DNA from 2 places in the Streptomyces sp. NBC_00988 genome. Region 2 is predicted to be linked to the other one. Evidence: predicted binding sites of a transcription regulator. Region 2 holds the regulator's gene; the other holds the start of a gene.

The links. Region 2 encodes HspR, which represses chaperone genes until heat shock. Its sites were predicted from a motif close to TTGAGNNNNNNNNNCTCAA; they were not measured.
Region 1: the regulator HspR is predicted to act here: its motif matches at 1,632-1,650, upstream of lon (endopeptidase La).

Annotation. Positions count from the first base shown of each region.
Region 1 is NZ_CP108730.1:8,063,532-8,075,557, forward strand. It holds gene OG496_RS37230 (DUF397 domain-containing protein) at 1-29, opposite strand, end outside; gene OG496_RS37235 (Scr1 family TA system antitoxin-like transcriptional regulator) at 41-892, opposite strand; gene OG496_RS37240 (ATP-binding protein) at 1,039-1,470, shown strand; gene lon (endopeptidase La) at 1,673-4,090, shown strand; gene OG496_RS37250 (lysozyme) at 4,168-5,004, opposite strand; gene OG496_RS37255 (MarR family transcriptional regulator) at 5,228-5,773, shown strand; gene OG496_RS37260 (protein phosphatase 2C domain-containing protein) at 5,827-6,615, opposite strand; gene OG496_RS37265 (nitrate- and nitrite sensing domain-containing protein) at 6,969-9,647, shown strand; gene OG496_RS37270 (roadblock/LC7 domain-containing protein) at 9,644-10,147, shown strand; gene OG496_RS37275 (DUF742 domain-containing protein) at 10,144-10,554, shown strand; gene OG496_RS37280 (ATP/GTP-binding protein) at 10,535-11,197, shown strand; gene OG496_RS37285 (styrene monooxygenase/indole monooxygenase family protein) at 11,223-12,026, shown strand, end outside.
Region 2 is NZ_CP108730.1:6,615,095-6,627,120, forward strand. It holds gene OG496_RS30380 ((Fe-S)-binding protein) at 1-1,805, opposite strand, end outside; gene OG496_RS30385 (MraY family glycosyltransferase) at 2,046-3,068, shown strand; gene dnaK (molecular chaperone DnaK) at 3,165-5,009, shown strand; gene grpE (nucleotide exchange factor GrpE) at 5,006-5,668, shown strand; gene dnaJ (molecular chaperone DnaJ) at 5,702-6,892, shown strand; gene OG496_RS30405 (heat shock protein transcriptional repressor HspR) at 6,898-7,347, shown strand; gene OG496_RS30410 (sugar ABC transporter substrate-binding protein) at 7,743-8,849, shown strand; gene OG496_RS30415 (transglutaminase family protein) at 8,889-9,731, opposite strand; gene OG496_RS30420 (alpha-E domain-containing protein) at 9,733-10,665, opposite strand; gene OG496_RS30425 (circularly permuted type 2 ATP-grasp protein) at 10,662-12,026, opposite strand, start outside.

The DNA of each region.
Region 1 (12,026 bases), 1.4 Mb from region 2:
GACGACTTCTGCCAGGCGATCTCGGACATGTCCCCAACTTTCAAGTGCTGTCCGCAAGGGTGCGGATGAACTCCCGTGACTCCTTCACGGGGAGCGCGGCCTTGGTGATGCGCTCCATCAGTGCACGGTAGTTCGACAGTTGGGTCTGCGCATCAAGGAATTCAGTCGTGGTCGCCCTGTCGAGCTGAACGGTGTCGAGCTGCGGTACCGCGCCGGAGGCGTACGTCACGGTGAGCCCGGGGACGGGGAAGCCGCCCGCACTGAACGGGATCACCCGCAGGGTGACGTTCCGGCGTCGTGAGGCGTCGACCAGCTCGTGCAGCTGGCCCCGCATGATCTCCCGGCCGCCGAACTGGAGCCGTAGCGCTGCCTCGTGGATCACGAAGGTGCAGGTGGGCGGATCGTCCCGATCGAGGATGTCGCGGCGCCGCATGCGGTACGAGAGCCATCGCCGGAGTTCCGGCATGGGCCAGGCCGGAACGGTTTCGGACAACACGGCACGCGCGTACTGCTCGGTCTGCAGCAGGCCCGGCACGTGCATGGCGACGAAGACTCGCAGACTCGTGGAGTGGTATTCGAGTTCGGCAAGGTCGAGACCGCTCGCCGTGATGGACCCTCGATATCCCTCCCACCACCCGCGCGTACGGTCCCCGGCCATCGCGCCAAGGGCGTCCACGTAGCCGGTGTCCGGGCAGTCGTAGAGGGCGGCCAGCGTGCGCACGCGCTCCGCGCTCACTCCGAAGCGGGCCAGCTCCATGTTGGTGACGTGGGAGCGGTTCGTGCCGAGTCGGTCGGCCGCCTCCTGGATGGTCAGCCCGCAGTTCTCGCGCATGCGCCGCAGCTCGGTGCCCAGCCGCCGTTGGCGCTCGGTGATGAAGGTCCGTGAAGCCATGGCCCTTTCCTACCGGTCGCCGGACGACGTGTCATCACTCGTTCGGGTTATTCGGCTGCCAATCTGTGCCATTCGGTGGCACTAGTTAGGCGCGTCAGCCTACGGTGAGCATCGAATCAACTCCACCTCGTCATAGGAGAGTTGCCATGGACGAACGCCTGCCCGAACCCCCCTCCGAGTGGCGCTACACCCTCCGCGTCCCCCACGACCCCCTCGCCCCCGCCATCGCCCGCGACACCGTCCGCTCCGTCCTCGCCCGCCACGCCCTCCCCGAACTCGCCGACACCGCCGTCCTGTTGACCTCCGAACTCCTCACCAACGCCTGGTGTCACGCACCCGGCCCCGCCTCCCTGAGCCTCAAGTGGGCGGACAAGCGGCTGCGGGCCAGCGTGTGGGACATGGGCTTCCTGCTGTCGTATCCGACGGGCTGCCCGGAGCCGTATGCCGAAGGCGGTCGCGGGCTTGCCCTCGTGGAACTGTGCGCCGACGCCTGGGGGAGCTTCGTGATGGGGCCCGCCCAGGGCAAGGTCGTGTGGTTCGAGTTGCTGCGGGACTCGCTGCGCCCCGTGACGGCGTGACGGCGATCGTGCCCCCGGATGCAAGGGAACCCCGCCCCACCCTCCCCAAGTGCAGGGAAGACCCTGCCGTGAATCCGCGTTGACCTGGGGCGAGGCAGTCGTCAGACGTCTGATCGCTCACGGCGAACACGGGGTGGGGAACAATCGGAGACGCCCAAGCATTGAGTCGGCATAGCTCAACTTGACTGCCTAAGGGGAGATCATGGCTTCGACGTCCACACCGCTCACCCTGCCCGTGCTGCCGCTCGACGACGAGGTCGTGCTGCCCGGAATGGTGGTTCCGCTGGACCTGAACGACACCGATGTACGCGCCGCCGTGGAGGCCGCTCAGGCCGCCGCGCGGTCCGAGTCCGGAAAGCCCAAGGTCCTGCTGGTGCCACGGATCGACGGGACCTACGCGAGCACGGGTGTGCTCGGCACCATCGAGCAGGTCGGCCGGCTGGCCGACGGCGACCCGGGTGCGCTGATCCGCGGCCGTAGCCGCGTGAAGATCGGGGCCGGGACCACCGGGCCCGGTGCCGCGCTCTGGGTCGAGGGCACCGCGCTCGACGAGAGCCTGCCCGAACCCTTGCCCGGCTCCGTTTCCGAGCTGGTGAAGGAATACAAGGCGCTGGCCACCGCATGGCTGCGCAAGCGCGGGGCCTGGCAGGTCGTCGACCGCGTGCAGGCCATTGACGACGTGTCCACGCTTGCCGATAACTCTGGCTACTCGCCTTTCCTCACCACCGAGCAGAAGATCGAGCTGCTGGAGACCGCCGACCCGGTGGCCCGGCTGAAGCTCGCCACCCAGCACCTGCGCGACCACCTCGCCGAGCAGGACGTCGCCGAGACCATCGCCAAGGACGTGCAGGAAGGCGTCGACAAGCAGCAGCGTGAGTTCCTGCTGCGGCGCCAGCTCGAAGCCGTCCGCAAGGAACTGCGCGAGCTGAACGGGGACACGAGCGACGGCGAGGAGTCCGACGACTACCGGGCCCGTGTCGAGGCCGCCGATCTTCCCGAGAAGGTCCGTGAGGCCGCGCTCAAGGAGGTCGAGAAGCTGGAGCGGTCCTCCGACCAGTCGCCCGAGGGGTCGTGGATCCGTACCTGGCTGGACACCGTTCTTGAACTGCCTTGGAACGAAAGGACCCAGGACGAGTACGACATCCAGGGCGCCAAGGCGATCCTCGACGCCGAGCACGCCGGTCTGAACGACGTGAAGGAGCGCATCACCGAGTACCTGGCCGTGCGCAAGCGGCGCGCGGAGCGGGGGCTGGGTGTTGTCGGGGGCCGGCGCGGCGGTGCAGTGCTCGCGCTCGTCGGTCCGCCCGGTGTCGGCAAGACCTCGCTCGGTGAGTCCGTCGCGCACGCGATGGGGCGGAAGTTCGTCCGGGTCGCGCTGGGCGGGGTCCGGGACGAGGCCGAGATCCGCGGTCACCGGCGTACGTACGTCGGTGCGCTCCCGGGTCGTATCGTCCGGGCCATCAAGGAGGCCGGGTCCATGAACCCGGTGGTCCTGCTCGACGAGATCGACAAGGTGGGGTCCGACTACCGGGGGGACCCGGCGGCCGCTCTGCTCGAAGTGCTCGACCCCGCGCAGAACCACACCTTCCGCGACCACTACCTGGAGGTCGAACTCGACCTGAGCGACGTGGTGTTCCTGGCGACGGCCAACGTGCTCGAAGCCATCCCGGAGGCGCTGCTCGACCGTATGGAACTGGTGCGGCTGGACGGTTACACCGAGGACGAGAAGGTCGTCATCGCCCGTGACCACCTGCTCCCGCGTCAGCTGGAGCGGGCGGGGCTCAAGGACGACGAGGTCGTCATCGACGAGAGCGCGCTGCGCAAGCTCGCCGGTGAGTACACCCGTGAGGCGGGCGTCCGCACCCTGGAGCGGTCCGTCGCCCGGCTGCTGCGCAAGATCGCGGCCCAGCACGAACTGGGGCAGCGGGAGCTGCCGTTCACGGTGACCGACGCCGACCTGCGCGCCCTGATCGGACGGCCGCACCACGTGCCCGAGTCCGCCCAGGACCCGGCCGAGCGCCGCACGGCCGTACCCGGTGTCGCCACCGGACTCGCGGTCACCGGCGCGGGCGGTGACGTCCTCTACGTCGAGGCGTCGCTGGCCGACCCGGAGACGGGCGCGGCGGGTCTGACCCTGACCGGTCAGCTCGGTGACGTGATGAAGGAGAGCGCGCAGATCGCCCTGTCCTTCCTCCGCTCGCACGGCGCCGAACTGGAGCTGCCGGTGGGCGACTTGAAGGACCGGGGCGTGCACATCCACTTCCCGGCGGGTTCGGTGCCGAAGGACGGCCCGAGCGCGGGTGTCACGATGACGACGGCCCTGGCGTCGCTGCTCAGCGGCCGCCTGGTCCGCACGGACGTGGCGATGACGGGTGAGGTCTCCCTGACCGGTCGGGTCCTCCCGATCGGCGGCGTGAAGCAGAAACTGCTCGCCGCGCACCAGGCCGGGGTCACCACCGTGATCATCCCGAAGCGCAACGAGCCCGACCTGGACGACGTCCCGGCCGAGGTCCTGGACAAGCTCGACGTCCACGCGGTGACGGACGTCCGCCAGGTCCTGGAGCTGGCACTGGCGCCGGCCACGAACGGCGCGACGTCGGAGGTTCCGGTGGCGGCGTGACGGACGTCCACCGGTAGGTGAAGGCCCGGGTCCCTTTCGCGAGGGGCCCGGGCCTTCGCCGTAGTACGGATGGCTCGTCAGCCGTTGGCGAGGGCGACCACGCGGTCCAGCGCGCCGTTGAACTTGTCGTGGTCCCCGACCGTCGTCCCGGACGACGTGTACTGCCACATCGTGTAGAACGACCACCCGCCCGGCAGTGTCCCCGGGTCCGAGGCGTAGCGCGCGATCCACAGCGGGTCGGCGGACGCGAAGGCGCCGGAGTCGCCCGTGCAGTCGGACCACCAGCTCGTCGCCGTGTAGATCACCGCGTCACGGCCGGTGCGGGACCTGTACGTGGACAGGAAGTCGGCGATCCAACTGACCATCGCCGCGGCCGACTTGCCGTAGCAGGACGCGCCGTACGGGTTCCACTCGATGTCGAGGACGCCGGGGAGGGTGCGGCCGTCCTTGGACCAGCCGCCGCCGTGGTCGACGAAGTAGTTGGCCTGGGTGGCGCCGCTCGTCGTGTCCGGGGTCGCGAAGTGGTACGCGCCGCGGATCATGCCGACGCCGTAGGCGCCGTTGTACTGCTGGGCGAAGTACGGGTTCGTGTAGTACGTCCCCTCGGTCGCCTTCGTATAGGCCCACTTGACCCCGCTGCTCCACAGGGTCGACCAGGCGACGTTGCCCTGGTAGGCGCTGACGTCGACGCCCTCCGTCTGGGTGGCGTCACCGCTGGTGGGCGTGCCGTCCTGGCCGTCGTGCGCCAGGACGCCGATGCCGAGGTAGGCGGAGCCGCGGGCGGGGACCGTGGCGGCGCCGGCCGGGTGCGTGAGGCCCGCCAGCAGGAGTCCGGAGAGGGCGAGGGTGAGGGAGAGGTGCCGCAGGCGTGGGGTTCGGGGTCTGTACACAGGCCTGGGTGTGGGCGTGGGCATGGCGTGCCTCCGAGGGCGCGGTCGAGCGCGGTGGGGGAGTGGGGAGGGGTGTTGATGTTGGCGTGGCCATGCCAGTCATTGCCTGGTAAGGAAGCTACGCACCGAGAAGACCGCGTGGGAAGGGGGTCCGGACGACGCCGTTGGTCTAGCCCTGCGAAATACTGGCGGAGCTGCGGCGATGACGGTGTTTGGCGGAAACTTTCACGATCGGGAAAGCGGACCAATGGGTGCTGACGTGCACAAGGGCGAGGACAGGAACGGCGGCGGGCTTCCCGTGGACGGCGGCGGCCTCTCCGGAGACGGCGGCGCGCTGCCCGTGGGCCCCGACGGACTCGCCGTCGACCACGAATACCTGTCCCTGGAGCGCGAGTTGACGTTCCTCTTCCGCCGGGCCCGGGCCAACCAGGGCGAGATGGCCCGCGAGGTCCACCCCGACCTGGAGTCCGCCGCGTACGGCCTGCTGGTCCGGCTCGACGAGTACGGCAGGCAGCGCGCCACGGAACTGGCCGCCTACATCGGCGTAGGCAAGGCCACGATGTCCCGCCAGCTGCGCGCCCTGGAGGACCTCGGGCTGATCGCCCGCGAGCCCGACCCGGCGGACGGTCGCGCCTGGCTGGTCGACCTCACCGGCGAGGGCCGCCGCCGGGTCGCCCACGTCCGCGAGGCCCGGCGGGCGCGCTACGTCAGCCAGCTCTCCCACTGGGACCGCCGCGAGGTCGCCGAACTGGCCCGCCTGATCCACCAGTTGAACGGCGTCATGGAGAAGTGACCCCGAACGGAGGGGTGACACCGAAGGGGGAAGCCACGCCGACGTAGGGCCGGTCACAGCTCGGCGTACACGACCGTCGCGTCGTCGTGCGTCTTGCTCCGGCGCAGATACGTCCGCTCCTCCGCGTCGGCCCGCTCCAGCGCCCGGACCCGGGACACCAGCTCCGGTGCCCCCTCCTTCCGTACGAGGGCGAAGCAGTCCGCCCAGTCCCCCTGGTCGAACTTCTCCACCCACCGCGTCGCCCCGTCCGTCAGGGCGACGAGGGTGCGGACGTCGGCGCGGGGGAGCGAGCCCGTCACCGCCCGGGCCGCGACCGACGGATCGGCTGCCGCCGTGAAGAAGCCGCCCTCCTTGTTACGGAGCGTGGTGTCGATCATGGCGTCCGTCGCGAGAGCGGAGCGGGGGAGACGGGAGAGGCGGTCGTCCAGTACGACGGTCACCTCGCCGGACGGGGATTCGGCCAGCAGCGCCGAGTCCGAGAGGACCAGGTATTCGACCTCCTGGGGGGACCAGCGGGCCAGCACCACGGTTGCCTGTGGGGTGCGTGGGTGAGAAAGGTCACAGGTGGTGGCGTGGGCCTCAGCTGTTCGGAGGATCGCCCGGGAGAGAATCTCCGCCAGGGTCAGATCCCGGTAGGAAACGGTCAGTTCGGTCAGCGCGCCGCCCAGGCGCGCGGTGTACCAGGGGACCGAATGCAGACAGCCCGTCTCCCCTCTCGGGGGTGTCACACCGTCCAGGACGATCAGCGAACCGCCCTGTCCCGAGGCCGGAAGGCCGACGCTCGCGAAGTCCTCGTTGGGGCGGTCCGGGTCGCCGGGTTCCGACACAAGTTCCGTACGCATACGGCCAGTCTGCACGACCTCTTCACAGGCTCCGCGAAAGCTTGGCACTCATGGTCGAATAGGCGCAGTCGTGCAGGTCAGACGCCTGGTTTGGGCTGTAATGGATCACTCCGGGAATGCGTGGCGGCGAATCCTGCCAAAGCCCGCCGCTCACGTCCAACCGGCGCACGCCGCGAGGGCTTTGGGGCGGCCGCCGGAACTTGCCCGCCAACTCCCCTCCGGGGTTCACTCCTTCGGGTGGCGGGCCGGACGATGCGCGGCCACTGCCTACCGGCACTGGGAGGGTCGCCGTACCGGGATGACGGAGCGTCACCCGGGCCCATGGGTCTCACGAGTCAGGAATGCGAGCACCGGTGCAGAAAAAGCGGCCGCGGCGCACAGGCAAGCAGACGGCCCCTCAGGGGGGCGCCACCGGTGCCGCCACGCCCGACCCCGCGGGCAGGGGGCGCCGTACCCACGTCCGCAACCGGCTGATCATCGCGGTGGCCGTCGTGGCCGCCGCCATCGCCGCGGCCGGTGTTCCCTCCCTCGTCACCGCCTCGGGCCAACTGAGCGACTCCCAGGACCTGGTGACGCTCGCCGGGCAGACCCGGGACGCCCTGTCGCTGGCCCACTCGCTCGCCGACGAGCGGGACGCGGTCACCTCGTACATCGCCGCCGGGCGCCCCAAGTCCCAGGCCCCCGACGAGGACCGCAGCGCCCGCGTCGACCGCCAGGTCGAGGAACTCCGCGCCGACACCGACATCTCCGCCGCGCTCCGCTCGGACCTCGACGACGTCGCCGCCGTACGACGGGCCGCGCTCACCGGGAAGAGCAGCGCGCTGGAGACGCATGTCGCGTACTCCGGCGCCATCACCGAACTGCACCGGCTGGCCGAGCAGTTGGCGGAGAAGATGCCGCCGCGGGCCGGTTCCGGCGCCTACGCGCTCGCCGAACTCGACGCAGCCGTCCAACAGGCCGCCGCCGCCAGGGGACTGCTCCTCGCCGCCCTGAACGTGCCGACGACCACCGAGACGGTCATCAGCCCCATCACCGGTCTCTCCGTCACCGAGACCACCTCCACGAAGGCCCAGGCCAAGGAGCGCGACGCCCTCAGCGCCGCCGCCCAGCAGGCCCGGCTGCGCTCCGACGCCGCCCTCGCCGACTTCCGCGAGGGCGCGACGAAGGACGCCGTCGCGGGCTACGACTCCGTGGTCACCGGGTCCGACGTCAACTCCGCCGAGAAGTACCTCGCCTCCCTCACCGCCCAGCCCACCCTGTCCGACGGCCAGTTGGACACCAGCACGAAGAAGCTCGACGCGGCGCTCTCCGCCCGCGTCGAGCTGATGCGCGGCGAGGAGTCCGCGCTCTACGTCGACGGCGCCAAGGACCTCGCCCAGCTCCGCGACGACGACGTCAAGGCGCTGGAACTCCGCGTCGCGATCCTCGGCGCCCTCATGCTGCTCGCCGTGGGCATCGCCACCGCCATGGCCCGCACCCTCACCCGCCCGCTGTCGGTGCTGCGCCGCGGCTCGGCACGCCTGGCCGAGGCCGAGGACCCGACCACCGAGGAGTCCATCAAGTTCACCGGCCGCAACGACGAGTTCGCCCAGGTCGTCCGCTCGGTCAACTCCCTGCACGCGCACGCCGCCGCCCTCCACGAGCGCATCGCCACCCTGGAGGCCGACCGCAAGCACCTCGTCGGCCAGCGCCAGAAGATGGCCGACGCCCGCGAGGAACTCCGCGCCGAAGCCACCGACTCGGCAGGCCAGCTGGAGCGGCTGCGCACCAGCATCGGCGGCACCTTCGTCAACCTCGCGCTGCGCACCCTGGGCCTGGTCGAGCGCCAACTCGCCGTCATCGAGGGTCTGGAGGAGCGCGAGCAGGACCCCGACCGCCTCTCCACCCTCTTCAAGCTCGACCACTTCGCCACGGTCATGCGCCGCCACAGCGAGAACCTCCTCGTCCTCGCCGGCACCGAACACGTCCAACAGCACGCCGGACCCGTCCCGTTGGTCGACGTGGTCCGCGCGGCGGTCAGCGAGATCGAACGCTACGAACGCGTCCGCATCTCGGCACTCCCCCCGCACGCCCACGTGGCGGGCTTCGCGGCGGACGACCTGAGCCACCTGCTGGCCGAACTGATGGAGAACGCGAGCTCGTTCTCCCCGCCGGACGCCCCCGTCGAGATCTCCGGCTGGCTCCTGGAGAACGGCGAGGTCATGCTCTCCGTCCAGGACGAGGGCATCGGCATGACCATCAGCCGCTTGACCGGCCTCAACACCCGCCTCGCCGAGTTCGACCCGGAGTCCCCCTACGACCAGGAGGGCGAGGAGGGCCTGGGCCTCGGCCTGTACGTCGTGGCCCGCCTGGCCCACCGCCACGGCGTCCGAGTCCAGCTCCGCGACCAGAAACAGGGCGGCATCGCGGCGGTGGTGGTCCTCCCGAGCCCGTTGCTGGCGTCGGCCCCCACCTCAGCGGTCCCGTCCGCCACCCCGCTGACCGGCGACACCCACTCCTACTCCCTCCCCGGCGCCTCCGCGGAGGCCAACTCCAACGTCCTGCACGGCCGTTCGGACCACACGGACCCCCTGGTGGCCCTCGCGGAGCAGGCGGTACGGGAGACCCCGGCGGAAACGCCGGCGGAGGCTCCGGCGGGACATCCGGTGGAGATCCCGGCGGAGTCTCCCGCGGAGATGACGATGGAACTCCTGCTGCCGCTGACGCCGGAGGACCGAGCCGATGGCGAAGCCGAAGCCGTGGAACACGAACGAGCGGCAGACGAGGACCCCGTCACCGACAAGGGCCTCCCCAAACGCACCCCCAAGATCACCCAACCCGCCCAGGCCCCGCGCCAGCGGACCGGCACGGTCGACGCCGACGCCCTGCGCCGCAGACTCGGTGGCTTCCGCGCGGGAGCCTCCGCCGGCTACCGCGACGTAGAAGCGGAGATCGCCGAGAAGACCGGCCAGAACCCGGTCCCGGCCCCGCGCAGCGCAACCGCACGATCCGAAGAACCCACGGGGGGCACCGTCGAGGAGGCAAGCAGTTGACCGCGCCCAGTACCTTCGGACTGAGCAGTGAAGCCCGCAACCTGCACTGGCTGCTGAGCAACCTCGTCGAGGAGGTGCCCGGCATCCAGTCGGTCGCGGTCGTCTCCTCCGACGGCCTGCTGCTCCTCTCCTCCGATCCGGGGAGGAACGCCCAGGCCAAGGAAGCTCTCGAAGCCAAGCGCACCGGACCGCGAGGCTCCGCCGCAGACCTCGCCACCATCGTCTCCGGCATCGGCAGCCTCACCATCGGCGCCGCGAAACTGCTGGACTCAGGACCGGTGAAGCACACCATGGTCGCGATGGAGGAGGGCAGCCTCTTCGTGATGTCGATCAGCGACGGTTCGCTGCTCGGCGTGCACGGCTCCGCGGACTGCGACATGAGCGTCGTGGCGTACCACATGGCACTCTTCGTCGGCCGCGCCGGGCACGTCCTGACGCCCGAACTCCGCAGCGAGCTACGGAAATCCCTCGAAGACGCGACCTCGGGGAGTGCTCGATGAGCCGTACGCCCAACAGGCTCCCGGTGCGCGGCGGCGACCGCAAACCCGCCCGGGTACGCCCCTACTCGCTCACCGGCGGCCGTACCCGGTTCGGCCATGTCCTCCTCGTGGAGACCTTCGTGGCGGCGCTCGAAGCCCCGGAGGAGCGCAAGGAGCTGACGAACGGTTCCCTCAACACCCGGGTCATGCCGGAGATGCGGGCCATCGTCGAACTCTGCCGCCGTATGCGCACGGTGGCCGAGATCGCCGCGCTGCTGAAGATGCCGCTCGGTGTGGTCCGCGTGCTCCTGAGCGATCTCGCGGACCAGGGAAAGATCCGTGTGTACGGAACCGGAACCGCTCACGGTACGGGCCGTCCTGACCGCGCTCTGCTGGAAAAGGTGCTGAGTGGACTCCGTCGTCTCTGACGCCGCCGCCTACGGCGTCGCCCCGCTCCTCAACGACGAGAAGCAACTCCTCGATGGCGAGGAGCAGTTGCGGCCCTGGCAGCAGGACCGCACGCGCGCGCCCGTCGCCACGAAGATCGTGGTGGCCGGCGGCTTCGGCGTCGGCAAGACCACCATGGTCGGCGCCGTCTCCGAGATCCAGCCCCTCCAGACGGAGGCGCTGATGACCGAGGCCAGCGAGGAGACCGACGACCTCACGGCCACCCCCGGCAAGATGACGACCACGGTCGCCATGGACTACGGCCGTCTCACGCTCGACGACGACCTGGTGCTCTACCTGTTCGGTACGCCGGGACAGCAGCGGTTCTGGTTCATGTGGGACGACCTGGTGCGCGGCGCGATAGGCGCCGTCGTGCTGGCCGACACCCGCCGTCTCAAGGACTGTTTCCCCGCGCTGGACTACTTCGAGAGCTGCGGGCTGCCGTACATCGTCGCGGTCAACCACTTCGTCGGCAGCGAGCGGTTCGAACCGGAGGACGTGCGGGAGGCGTTGACGGTCCCCGCGCACGTACCTGTCATGATCATGGATGCGCGGCGGCGGATTTCGGCCATCGAGACCCTGCTCGCGCTCGTCGGCCACGCGCTGGACGTCACCCCCGAGTAGTCGCGACCAAGGAGCCACCACCCGTATGCGGAAGATACTCGTCGTCGGAGCCGGCCAGTCCGGGCTCCAACTCGCCCTCGGACTCCAGTCGCACGGGTACGAGGTCACCCTGATGTCCAACCGGACGGCGGACGAGATCCGCTCCGGGCGGGTCATGTCGACGCAGTGCATGTTCACCACGGCACTGCGGTACGAGCGCGATCTCCAGCTGAACTTCTGGGAGTCCCAGGCCCCGAAGATCGAAGGACTCGGCGTCTCGGTCGCCGCCCCTGGCTCGCACGACCCGGGGCCGACACAGCGCGCGATCGACTGGGTGGGCAAGCTCGACGGGTACGCGCAGTCGGTCGACCAGCGGGTCAAGATGGCCGGCTGGATGGAGACGTTCGCCCAGCGCGGCGGCCAACTGGTCATCCACGGCGCGGCAGTCGGCGACCTCGACTACTTCTCCCGTACGTACGACCTCGTGCTGGTGTCGGCGGGCAAGGGCGAGCTGGTGTCGATGTTTGCCCGCGACCCGGAGCGTTCCCCGTACACAGAGCCGCAGCGCGCCCTCGCGGTGTCGTACGTCCATGGTCTCGGCCCGCGCCCGGAGCACCCGGAGTTCGACGCGGTCCGCTGCAACCTGGTGCCCGGCGTCGGCGAGTTGTTCGTCATGCCGACGCTGACCACGTCCGGGCGGGCGGACATCCTGTTCTGGGAGGGCATACCCGGCGGGCCGTTGGACGTCTTCAACGGCATCAAGGACCCGGCACGGCACCTCTCCCTGACCCTGGAACTCATGGAGAAGTTCACGCCGTGGGAGTACGAGCGGGCGCGGGGCGTCGAACTC
Region 2 (12,026 bases):
AGCAGCTGGGTGTGGTGGATGACCTCGTAGTCGCCGCCGAGCTGCGGGTACTCGTTGCCGATGGTGTTCAGGCAGTGCGGGCACGTCGCGACGATCTTCTTCGCCGACTTCGGCTTCGCGGACTCCGCTACGACCTTGCCGTCGTCGTCCAACTCCTCGCCGAACGCCATGTTCAGGGCCATGACGTTCTCCATGCCGAGTTCCTGGAACAGCGGCTCGTTGCCGAGCCTCCGCGCCGAGTCGCCCGTGCACTTCTCGTCGCCGCCCATGATCGCGAACTTCACGCCCGCGATGTGGAGCAGTTCCGCGAAGGCCTTCGTCGTCTTCTTGGCGCGGTCTTCCAACGCGCCGGCGCAGCCGACCCAGTACAGGTACTCGACCTCGGTCAGGTCCTCGATGTCCTGGCCCACGACCGGGACCTCGAACTCGACCTCCTTGAGCCACTCCAGGCGCTGCTTCTTCGCCAGGCCCCAGGGGTTGCCCTTCTTCTCCAGGTTCTTGAGCATCGTCCCGGCCTCGGACGGGAACGCGCTCTCGATCATCACCTGGTAGCGGCGCATGTCGACGATGTGGTCGACGTGCTCGATGTCCACCGGGCACTGCTCCACGCACGCGCCGCAGGTGGTGCAGGACCACAGGACGTCCGGGTCGATGACCCCGTTCTCCTCCACCGTCCCGATCAGCGGGCGTTCCGCCTCCGCGAGAGCCGCCGCGGGGACGTCCTTCAGTTGCTCCTCCGTCGCCTTCTCCTCGCCCTCCATCGACTTGCCGCCGCCCGCCAGCAGGTACGGGGCCTTGGCGTGCGCGTGGTCGCGGAGGGACATGATCAGGAGCTTGGGGGACAGGGGCTTGCCGGTGTTCCAGGCCGGGCACTGCGACTGGCAGCGGCCGCACTCCGTGCACGTGGAGAAGTCCAGCAGGCCCTTCCAGGAGAACTGCTCGACCTGGGAGACGCCGAAGACGTCGTCGTCGCCCGGGTCGGTGAAGTCGATCGGCTTGCCGCCCGACGTCATCGGGAGCAGGGCGCCGAGGGAGGTCTCGCCGGTCGCGTTCCGCTTGAACCAGATGTTCGGGAACGCCAGGAAGCGGTGCCAGGCCACGCCCATGTCCGTCTTCAGGGCGACCGTGATCATCCAGATGAAGGAGGTCGCGATCTTCACGCCCGCGAAGAGGTACGTGAGGTTCTGGAGTGTCGAGACGTCCAGGTGGCGAAGGGCCGACACCACGGGGTACGAGATGAAGAAGGAGGCCTCGTAGGCGTCGACGTGGTGCTGGGCTCCCTCAAGGGCGTGCAGCATGAAGATGCAGACGCCGACGATCAGGATGACGGCCTCGACGAAGTACGCCTGGCCGAAGTTCGAGCCGGCGAAGCGGGACTTGCGGCCCGGCTTGTTCGGCTTGCTCAGCTGGCGGATCACGATCAGGGCGAGGATGCCGAGGACCGTCATCGTGCCGATGAACTCGACGAAGACGTTGTACGGCGCCCATTCGCCGATGACCGGCAGCAGCCAGTCGGCCTGGAAGAGCTGGCCGATGGCGTTGACGATCGTCAGCAGCAGTGAGAAGAAGCCCACCGCCACGAACCAGTGTGCGACGCCGACGACACCCCAGCGGTTCATCCGGGTGTGGCCGAGGAACTCCTTGGCCACGGTGACGGTGCGCTGGACGGGCTCGTCCGTGCGGGTGCCCGCTGGCACGTTCTGGCCGAGTCGCATGAAGGTGTAGATCTGCAGGACGGCGCGGGCGAACAGCGCCACACCGACCACGATCAGTACCAGCGACACGATGATCGCGGCGAGTTGCATTTCAGGGCTCCTCGGGCCTGCGAGGGGTCATGGCATTACCGCCCAGCACATTACTAAGCGGTAACTTAATCGGTTCGACCGAGACTACCCCTATCTTGCGTCGCACTGTAGCCAGCCGTGCGGTGATGTGTGTCGCTGAGGGTTGCCTAAAAAGACCTGCTCCGGGCTTGTTCCCAAGCTTGTTACGGTCCGATCGTGTTATTCGTACTGAATTGGTACATTTGCGTCTAATTTGGATCCGTGCTCTACGGGATTCTCGCCGCCACGACCGCCCTGCTCCTCGCCGCCGTCCTCGCCGCACTGCTCCGGGTGCCCGCCCTCAAGGCCGGCCTCGTCGACCGGCGGCGCCGGACGCGACCGGTACCGCTGCTCGGGGGACTGGCCGTCGTGCTCGCCGTCGTATCGGTGACCTGGGCGTGCGACTGGACCGCCGTCGCCCCTCTCGGTGACGGGGTCGGTGGACTGCTCGGCGCCGGGTCCGCCGTGGCCGCGCTCGGGCTCGTCGCCGACGTGTGGCGGTTGAAGACGAGGTTCCTCGTCCTCGGTACGGCTGTCGCGGCGGTCTGTGTCGTGCCGTACGGCGAGATCGGGGTGCCCGGTGGGCTGCTGGCCGCGGTCTGGATCGTGTTCGTCGCCGGTGCCTTCAAGGGGCTCGATCACGCCGACGGGCTCGCCGGGACCGTGGGGGTGGTCACCGCCTTCGGGGTCGGGGCCTGTGCCGCGATGGAAGTGATGGACGGGCTCGCGGTGTTGCTGAGTGTGCTGGCCGCCGCGCTCACCGGGTTCCTGATGCACAACTGGCATCCCGCGCGGATCGCGCTCGGCGCGTGCGGGTCGTTGTTCACGGGGTTCGTGCTCGCCTCGGCCGCCGTGGTCACGCAGGCCGGGCGCGGGTTCGCGTCCAGTGCGGGGGTGCTGTTCGCGCTGACCGCGGTCGCCAGTGCCGATGCCGTACTCGTGTTGCTGTCGCGACGGCTGGCCGGGCGGGCGCTGTTGCGGGGCGGGCCCGATCATCTCGCCCATCGGCTGCGGCGGTTGGGGCTCACTCCGCAGGGGGCGGTGGTGGTCCTGGCCGTCGGGGGGTTCTGCGGGGTGCTCGTCGGGGTGCTCGTGCACAACGGGTGGGTGGGCGAATCCGCTGTCGTGTGGGTGGCGGGCGGGGCCCTGGTCGTCGTGTTCGGACTGCTTAAAGTCACTGTCTACGGGGCGCGACGTGCCGTGTCCACGCAGGTCAGGGCGCAGTTGCGTGTAAGGAACGGATAAGAGTTGAGCCTGGTCGACTCAGCTCTGTTGACCCAGCGGTGAGTCTCGTGCACACTTGAGTCCGTTCCACTCAAGTCATTGCTGGAGGAATCAACCATGGCACGTGCGGTCGGCATCGACCTGGGCACGACTAACTCCGTCGTCAGCGTTCTTGAAGGCGGCGAGCCCACCGTCATCACCAACGCAGAGGGCGCCAGGACCACGCCGTCCGTCGTCGCCTTCGCCAAGAACGGCGAGGTGCTCGTCGGAGAGGTGGCCAAGCGCCAGGCGGTCACGAACGTTGACCGGACCATCCGTTCCGTGAAGCGCCACATGGGCACGGACTGGAAGATCGAGCTGGACGGCAAGAGCTTCAACCCGCAGCAGATGAGCGCCTTCATCCTGCAGAAGCTGAAGCGCGACGCCGAGGCCTACCTGGGCGAGAAGGTGGCCGACGCGGTCATCACCGTCCCGGCGTACTTCAACGACTCCGAGCGCCAGGCGACGAAGGAGGCCGGCGAGATCGCGGGCCTGAACGTCCTGCGCATCGTGAACGAGCCGACCGCCGCGGCGCTGGCGTACGGCCTCGACAAGGACGACCAGACGATCCTCGTCTTCGACCTCGGTGGCGGCACCTTCGATGTGTCCCTCCTGGAGATCGGCGACGGCGTCGTCGAGGTGAAGGCCACGAACGGCGACAACCACCTCGGTGGCGACGACTGGGACCAGCGGGTCGTCGACTACCTGGTGAAGCAGTTCGCCAGCGGTCACGGCGTGGACCTGGGCAAGGACAAGATGGCCCTGCAGCGTCTGCGCGAGGCTGCCGAGAAGGCCAAGATCGAGCTGTCCAGCTCCACCGAGACCTCGATCAACCTGCCCTACATCACGGCGTCCGCCGAGGGCCCGCTGCACCTGGACGAGAAGCTCACCCGCGCCCAGTTCCAGCAGCTGACGGCCGACCTGCTGGAGCGCTGCAAGACGCCGTTCCACAACGTCATCAAGGACGCCGGCATCTCCATCAACGAGATCGACCACGTCGTCCTCGTCGGTGGCTCCACGCGTATGCCCGCCGTCGCCGAGATCGTCAAGGAGCTGACCGCCGGCCAGGACGCCAACAAGGGCGTCAACCCGGACGAGGTCGTCGCCATCGGCGCGTCCCTCCAGGCCGGTGTCCTCAAGGGTGAGGTCAAGGACGTCCTGCTCCTCGACGTCACCCCGCTGTCCCTCGGTATCGAGACCAAGGGAGGGATCATGACCAAGCTCATCGAGCGCAACACCACGATCCCGACCAAGCGGTCCGAGATCTTCACCACCGCCGAGGACAACCAGCCCTCCGTGCAGATCCAGGTCTACCAGGGCGAGCGCGAGATCGCGGCGTACAACAAGAAGCTCGGGATGTTCGAGCTGACCGGTCTGCCGCCGGCCCCGCGCGGTGTCCCGCAGATCGAGGTCTCCTTCGACATCGACGCCAACGGCATCATGCACGTCACGGCCAAGGACCTCGGCACCGGCAAGGAGCAGAAGATGACCGTCACCGGCGGCTCCTCGCTGCCGAAGGACGAGGTCGACCGCATGCGCCAGGAGGCCGAGCAGTACGCGGACGAGGACCACCGCCGCCGCGAGGCCGCCGAGTCCCGCAACCAGGGCGAGCAGCTCGTCTACCAGACGGAGAAGTTCCTCAAGGACAACGAGGACAAGGTCCCCGGCGAGGTCAAGACCGAGGTCGAGGCCGCCGTCGAGGAGCTGAAGGCCGCGCTGAAGGGCGAGGACACCGCCGAGATCCGTACCGCCACCGAGAAGGTCGCCGCGGTCTCGCAGAAGGTCGGCCAGGCCATGTACGCCGACGCCCAGGCGACGCAGGCCGCGGGCGGCGACGCCCCGGGTGCCGAGGCGCCCAAGGCGGACGACGACGTGGTGGACGCCGAGATCGTGGACGACGAGCGCAAGGACGGTGCCGCGTGACGGAGGAGACCCCGGGCTTCGACGAGAAGCCTGATGTCCCTTCCGGCGCCACCCCCGACGACGCCGAGCCGCAGGCCGCCTCCCCCTCCAGCAGTGGGGAGGGGGCGGCCCCGGCAGGGGACGCAAGTGCACAGATCGCCGGTCTGACGGCCCAGCTGGACCAGGTGCGCAAGGCGCTCGAAGAGCGCACCGCGGACCTCCAGCGGCTCCAGGCCGAGTTCCAGAACTACCGCCGCCGGGTCGAGCGGGACCGCATCGCGGTCAAGGAGATCGCCGTGGCGAACCTCCTGACCGAACTGATGCCCACGCTCGACGACATCGGCCGCGCGCGGGAACACGGTGAACTCGTCGGCGGTTTCAAGTCGGTGGCGGAGTCGTTGGAGACCGCCGCGGCGAAGATGGGACTGCAGCAGTTCGGCAAGGAGGGCGAGCCCTTCGACCCGACGATCCACGAGGCCCTGATGCACTCGTACGCGCCGGACGTCACGGAGACGACCTGCGTGGCGATCCTGCAGCCCGGGTATCGCATCGGCGAGCGCACCATCCGCCCCGCGCGGGTGGCGGTCGCGGAGCCGCAGCCCGGCGCCGCGCAGACCGGCAAGGCGGAGGACGAGTCCGAGGCCGCCGACGAGAAGGACAACGGCCCTGAAGAGGGCTGACGCACCGAGCGAAGAGAAGGAGGGACGTCGAGGATGAGCACCAAGGACTTCATCGAGAAGGACTACTACAAGGTCCTCGGCGTCCCCAAGGACGCCACCGAGGCCGAGATCAAGAAGGCGTACCGGAAGCTCGCCCGCGAGTTCCACCCGGACGCCAACAAGGGCAACGCCAAGGCCGAGGAGCGCTTCAAGGAGATCTCCGAGGCCCACGACATCCTCGGTGACCCCAAGAAGCGCAAGGAGTACGACGAGGCCCGCGCCCTGTTCGGCAACGGCGGCTTCCGCCCGGGGCCGGGCGGCGCGGGCGGCGGCAACTTCAACTTCGACCTGGGCGACCTCTTCGGAGGCGGCGCCCAGGGCGGTGGTGGCGCCGGGGGAGCCGGCGGCTTCGGCGGTGGGATCGGTGACGTCTTCGGGGGCCTGTTCAACCGCGGCGGCACGGGCACGACCCGTACGCAGCCCCGGCGCGGCCAGGACATCGAGTCCGAGGTCACGCTCAGCTTCACGGAGGCCATCGAAGGGGCCACGGTCCCGCTGCGGATGTCCTCGCAGCAGCCCTGCAAGGCCTGTTCGGGCACCGGCGACAAGAACGGCACACCGCGCGTGTGCCCGACCTGCGTCGGCACCGGCCAGGTCGCGCGCGGCTCCGGCGGCGGTTTCTCGCTCACGGACCCGTGCCCGGACTGCAAGGGCCGCGGCCTGATCGCCGAGCACCCGTGCATCGAGTGCAAGGGCAGCGGACGCGCCAAGTCCTCACGGACCATGCAGGTCCGGATCCCCGCGGGGGTCACGGACAGCCAGCGCATCCGGCTGCGCGGCAAGGGCGCACCGGGTGAACGGGGTGGTCCCGCAGGCGACTTGTACGTCATGGTGCACGTCGACGCGCACCCCGTGTTCGGCCGCAAGGAAGACAACCTCACGGTGACGGTCCCGGTGACGTTCGCCGAGGCGGCACTGGGCGGCGAGGTCAGGGTGCCCACCCTGGGCGGGCCCCCGGTGACGCTGAAGCTGCCCCCGGGCACGCCCAACGGCCGGACGATGCGCGCCCGCGGCAAGGGCGCGGTCCGCAAGGACGGCACCCGGGGTGACCTCCTTGTGACCGTAGAGGTGAGTGTCCCGAAGGACGTCACGGGGAATGCTCGTGACGCACTGGAGGCGTATCGAGAGGCGACCGCGGGCGAGGACCCGCGGGCGGAGCTGTTCCAGGCCGCGAAGGGAGCATGAGAGTGATGGACGGCCGTCGACGCAACCCGTACGAGCTGACCGAGGAGACCCCGGTCTACGTCATCTCGGTGGCGGCCCAGCTCTCCGGCCTGCACCCGCAGACGCTGCGCCAGTACGACCGCCTCGGCCTGGTCTCCCCGGACCGCACGGCCGGGCGCGGTCGCCGTTACTCGGCCCGCGACATCGAACTGCTGCGCACCGTCCAGCAGTTGTCGCAGACCGAGGGCATCAACCTGGCCGGCATCAAGCGCATCATCGAGCTGGAGAACCAGGTCGTCGCGCTCCAGCAGCGCGTCGCCGAGCTCCAGTCGGCGGTCGAGGGCGCGGCGGCGACGATGCAGCAGCGCGAGGCCGCGGTGCACGCGTCGTACCGGCGCGACCTGGTGCCGTACCAGGAGGTCCAGCAGACCAGCGCGCTGGTGGTGTGGCGGCCGAAGCGGCAGTCCTCGGACTGACGTCCACTCACTCACGGAAGGGGCCCGGAGGTTCGACCTCCGGGCCCCTTCCGCGTGCTCAGCGCGTCAGGGCCGGCCGTCGTGTGTCTGGCTGGGTTCATTCGGTCCTCTGCCGGATCGACGCGGCAGGGGGTGGCCGCTGATGATCACGACTCGTGGGGAAAGGAGTTGGTTGTGCTGATCTTTGCCTTCTCATGAACTCCCGTTGAGTGGAGGGTCCGTAAAGAGCGTTTGGATGGGGTTCCGCAGCGTCTCCACATACCAAACGGAACGTGGCGTTGCCATCTCGTTAAGTAGTTCCGCTTGACGCCGGTGGTCGTGGCCGCGTTGGCTTTTCAGTCACCTGGGTTGCAATGCTGCACCCACGTCCGCACGGCACCAGAAGTGAGCTCCCAATGCGTCGTATCGCCATATCCGTGGCCGCGTCCTCGCTGGCCCTCCCCCTGGCCGCCTGTGGCGTGCTCAACTCGTCGGGGAGCAGCACGGACGCGACTCCGGCGAAGGGCAACGACATCACGGTGGGTGTGCTCATGCCGGAGAAGACGAACACGCGGTACGCGGAGTTCGACTACCCGATCATGAAGGCGAAGATCCAGGAACTCACCTCGAACAAGGGCAAGGCCGAGTACGAGAACGCCGGTGGCGTCGCGGCCACGCAGGACAAGCAGATGCAGAAGATGATCGACGAGAAGGTCGACATCATCGTGCTCGACGCCGTCGACTCGCACGCCATCCGGACCATGGTGACGAAGGCCAAGACCGCCGGCATCCCGGTCATCGCCTACGACCGGCTGGCCGAGGGGCCGATCGACGCGTACGTCTCCTTCGACGGCGAACTGGTCGGCGAGGTGCAGGGCCGCTCCCTGGTCGAGGCGCTGGGCAGCAACGTGGACACCTCCGACAAGATCGTCATGATCAACGGCTCGCCGACCGACCCCAACGCCGCGGTGTTCAAGGGCGGGGCGCTGTCCGAGCTGCAGGGCAAGGTGACGATCGCCGAGAGCTACAACACCAAGGCCTGGGACCCGGTCGTCGCCCAGCAGGAGATGACCGAGGCGATCGGCAAGCTCGGCAAGAACAACATCGCCGCGGTGTACTCCGCCAACGACGCGATGGCCGGCGGCATCATCAAGGCCCTGAAGAACGCGGGCCTGACGAAGATCCCGCCCGTCACCGGCCAGGACGCCGAACTCACCGCCGTGCAGCGGATCGTCACCGGCGAGCAGTACATGAGCGTCTACAAGCCGTACCCCGACCTCGCCGAGGCCGCCGCGAAGATCGCGGTCGCCAAGGTGCAGGGCAGGGACATCGAGTTCGACGCCCTGACCCGTGACACGGTCGACAGCCCCACGAACAAGAAGATCCCCTCGCAGCTGGTGTCCGTGGTCGCGCTGACGCAGGACAACATCAAGACGACGGTGGTCGCGGACGGGATCTACAAGATCTCCGACATCTGCACGGCCGACTACAAGTCCGCGTGCTCGTCCATCGGACTGAAGTAACCCGCCCGCCCCGTACGGGAGTTCACACCACCCGGGAGTTCACGCCACCCGCGTGAACTCCACCGTCACCTCCGGCGGTCCGCCCGCCACCCCCCGGTAGATCCCCTTGTGCGGGGTCACGTCGTCGTAGTCCCGCCCGCGCCCCACCACCACATGGGACTCGTCGGGCCGGGTCCGGTTGGTGGGGTCGTAGCCGCACCAGTCGCCCGCCCAGTACTCGATCCAGGCGTGGCTCTGGCCGGCCACCGGGCGGTGCAGCTCCGCCTCCCGCTCGGGGTGGAGATAGCCCGAGACGTAGCGCGTGGGCAGGCCCAGGCCCCGCAGCAGGGCGATGGTCACGTGGGCGATGTCCTGGCAGACGCCGGCGCCCTGTTCCCAGGCCTCGGCCGCGGAGGTGTTCACGCCGGTGACGCCGGGGAGGTAGGCCACCCGGTCGGCGACCAGCGCGGAGACAGCGATCGCCGTCCCGTGCGGATCGAGCCCTACGGCCGCCTTGCGCGCCTTCTTCAGCAGCTTCGGCGGGACCGTCGTACGGACCGTGGGGCCGATGAACTCCAACAGGCGTGAGTTCGTGGTCCGTTCGGTCACCTCCTGCCAGGTGGGGGAGGGGCCGAGCAGCTCCGGCGGGGACGTCTCGACCAGGCTCGACGCGGTGATCGTGAGGTCCGCGTGCGGGTCCATCAGGTCGAAGCCGGTGACCTGGGTGCCCCAGTAGTCCCAGTACGACCAGGTGGGGGTCGTGGGGTTCACGGTCACCCGCGCGTCCAGCGTCGTCTGGCCGGGGAGTGTCAGCGGGGTCATCCGCACCTCGTTGTGGGAGGAGACGGCCGCCTGGGCGTACGACACGCGGGTGGTGTGGCGGATGCGAAGCCTACGGGTCATCTCAGGCTCCTTCCTGGGCCCACTCGACGGGCCCCTGGTACGGGAAGAACAACTCCGCGACCGCCTCCGCCGAGTCCATGCAGGCGTGCTGCAAGTCCTTGAGGAGGGCGGGCAGTTGCTCTTCCAAGGCGTGCGAGTCCAGGTATTCGAGACGGGTGCGCAGCCGGCCGATGGGACGGCGCGCCGGGTCCTGCCGCTGCCGGCCGAGCGCGGTCAGGCACTCCTCGGCCGTCGTCAGCGCGTGCAGCGCCGAACGCGGGAAGTCCCGGTCCAGCAGCAGGAATTCGGCCACGCGTGGGGTGTCCCCGAAACCGCCGTACACGCGCGCGTACGCCTCGTCGGCGCCTGAGGCGCTCAGCAGCGTCGGCCAGTCGGGCGCGTGCGCCGCGTCCAACACCCTTACCGACAGCAGCCGTACGGTCATGTCCACCCGTTCGAGGCTGCGGCCGAGGACGACGAAACGCCAGCTGTCGTCGCGGCTCATCGTGGAGTCGGCGAGGCCGAAGAACAACGCGGCGCGTCTGCGCACGAGTTCGAGATAGGCGTAGGGGCCCGTACGGCGGGCCGCGAGGCGTTGGTCGGCCAGGGCGTGCCAGGTGGAGTTGAGGCACTCCCACATCTCCGAGGAGACGGCTTCCCGGGCGCTGCGGGCGTTGAGGCGGGCGGCGCCGAGCGCGCCCTCGATGGAACAGGTGGACCGGGCGTCGAAGGCGAGCTGGTCCAACACCTGCTGCATGTCGACGCGTTCGCCGCCCGCGTCGACCCCGAGGATCGCGTACAGCGACCGGCAGGCCACGTCCTCGTCGCGCCAGGGGTCCTCCAGCAGGCGGTGCAGATAGGCGTCGAGGATGCGCCCGGTGGTGTCGGCGCGCTCGACATAACGGCCCGTCCACGTCAGGGCCTCGGCTATCCGGGAGAGGATCACGTCGTTCACTGCTGCGCCCCTTCCTGTACGACCGTGGGGTTGCCGTCGGGGCCGAGCTGGCGGGGTGCCACCTCGGGCAGTCCGCCCTCCGGGAAGAGCGACGCGGGCTGTTCGGCGGGTCCCTCCGCGAGCACCCAGGTGTCCTTGGAGCCGCCGCCCTGGCTGGAGTTGACGATCAGGTTGCCCTCCTGGAGGGCGACGCGGGTGAGGCCGCCGGGCAGCACCCAGACGTCGGTGCCGTCGTTCACGGCGAACGGGCGCAGGTCGATGTGGCGCGGTGCCATGCGTTCACCCGCGAGGGTGGGGGAGGTGGACAGCGCCACCGGGCGCTGGGCGATCCAGCCGCGCGGGTCGGCGGCCACTGCTTTGCGAGTGCGTTCGAGCGTCTTCGCGTCCGCCTTGGGGCCGATGACGATGCCCATGCCGCCCGCGCCGTCGACGGGCTTCACGACGAGTTGGTCGATCTGGTCGAGGACCGCCTCCAACTGCCCTGGCTCGTCGGGCCGGTAGGACTCCACGTTGGGGAGAATCGGTTCCTCGGAGAGGTAGTAGCGGATGAGGTCGGGGACGTAGGTGTAGAGGAGCTTGTCGTCCGCGATGCCGTTGCCGACCGCGTTCGCGAGTGTGACGTTCCCGGCCTGGGCGGCGTTCATGATGCCCGGGCAGCCGATCACCGAGTCGGGGCGGAAGTGCAGCGGGTCGAGGAAGTCGTCGTCGAGCCGCCGGTATACGACATGGACGGGCACCTCGCCGCGCGTGGTGCGCATCCACACCCGGTTGTTGCGGCAGACGAGGTCGTGCCCCACCACCAGCTGCACGCCCATCAGCCGCGCGAGCAGGGCGTGTTCGAAGTAGGCGGCGTTCCCCGGTCCCGGGGTGAGGACCACGACCCGGGGGTCCTGGGTCCCGGCGGGCGCGGCGGCGCGCAGGGCGGCCAGCAACCGCCCCGCGTACCCGTCGACGGGGACCACGTGCTGCTCGGCGAAGAGCGAGGGGAAGATCCGCGTCATGGCTCTGCGGTTCTCGATGACGTACGAAACCCCGCTGGGGACCCGCACGTTGTCCTCCAGGACCCGGAAGTCCCCGGCCTCGTCCCGTACGAGGTCGATGCCGGCGACGTGGATGCGGACCCCGCCCGGTGGCTCGACGCCCTGCGCGGCCCGATGGAAATGGGCCGAGTTGAGGAGCAGCCGCCAGGGCACCACGCCGTCCTCGAAGGCACGGCAGTGCGCGTACGCGTCGGAGAGGTAGGCCTCCAGGGCCCGCACCCGCTGCGCCACCCCGCGCTGGATGAGATCCCACTCCAGCGCGTCGATGATCCGGGGCACCAGGTCCAGGGGCCAGGGCCGTTCCTCGCCCGCGAAGGCGTA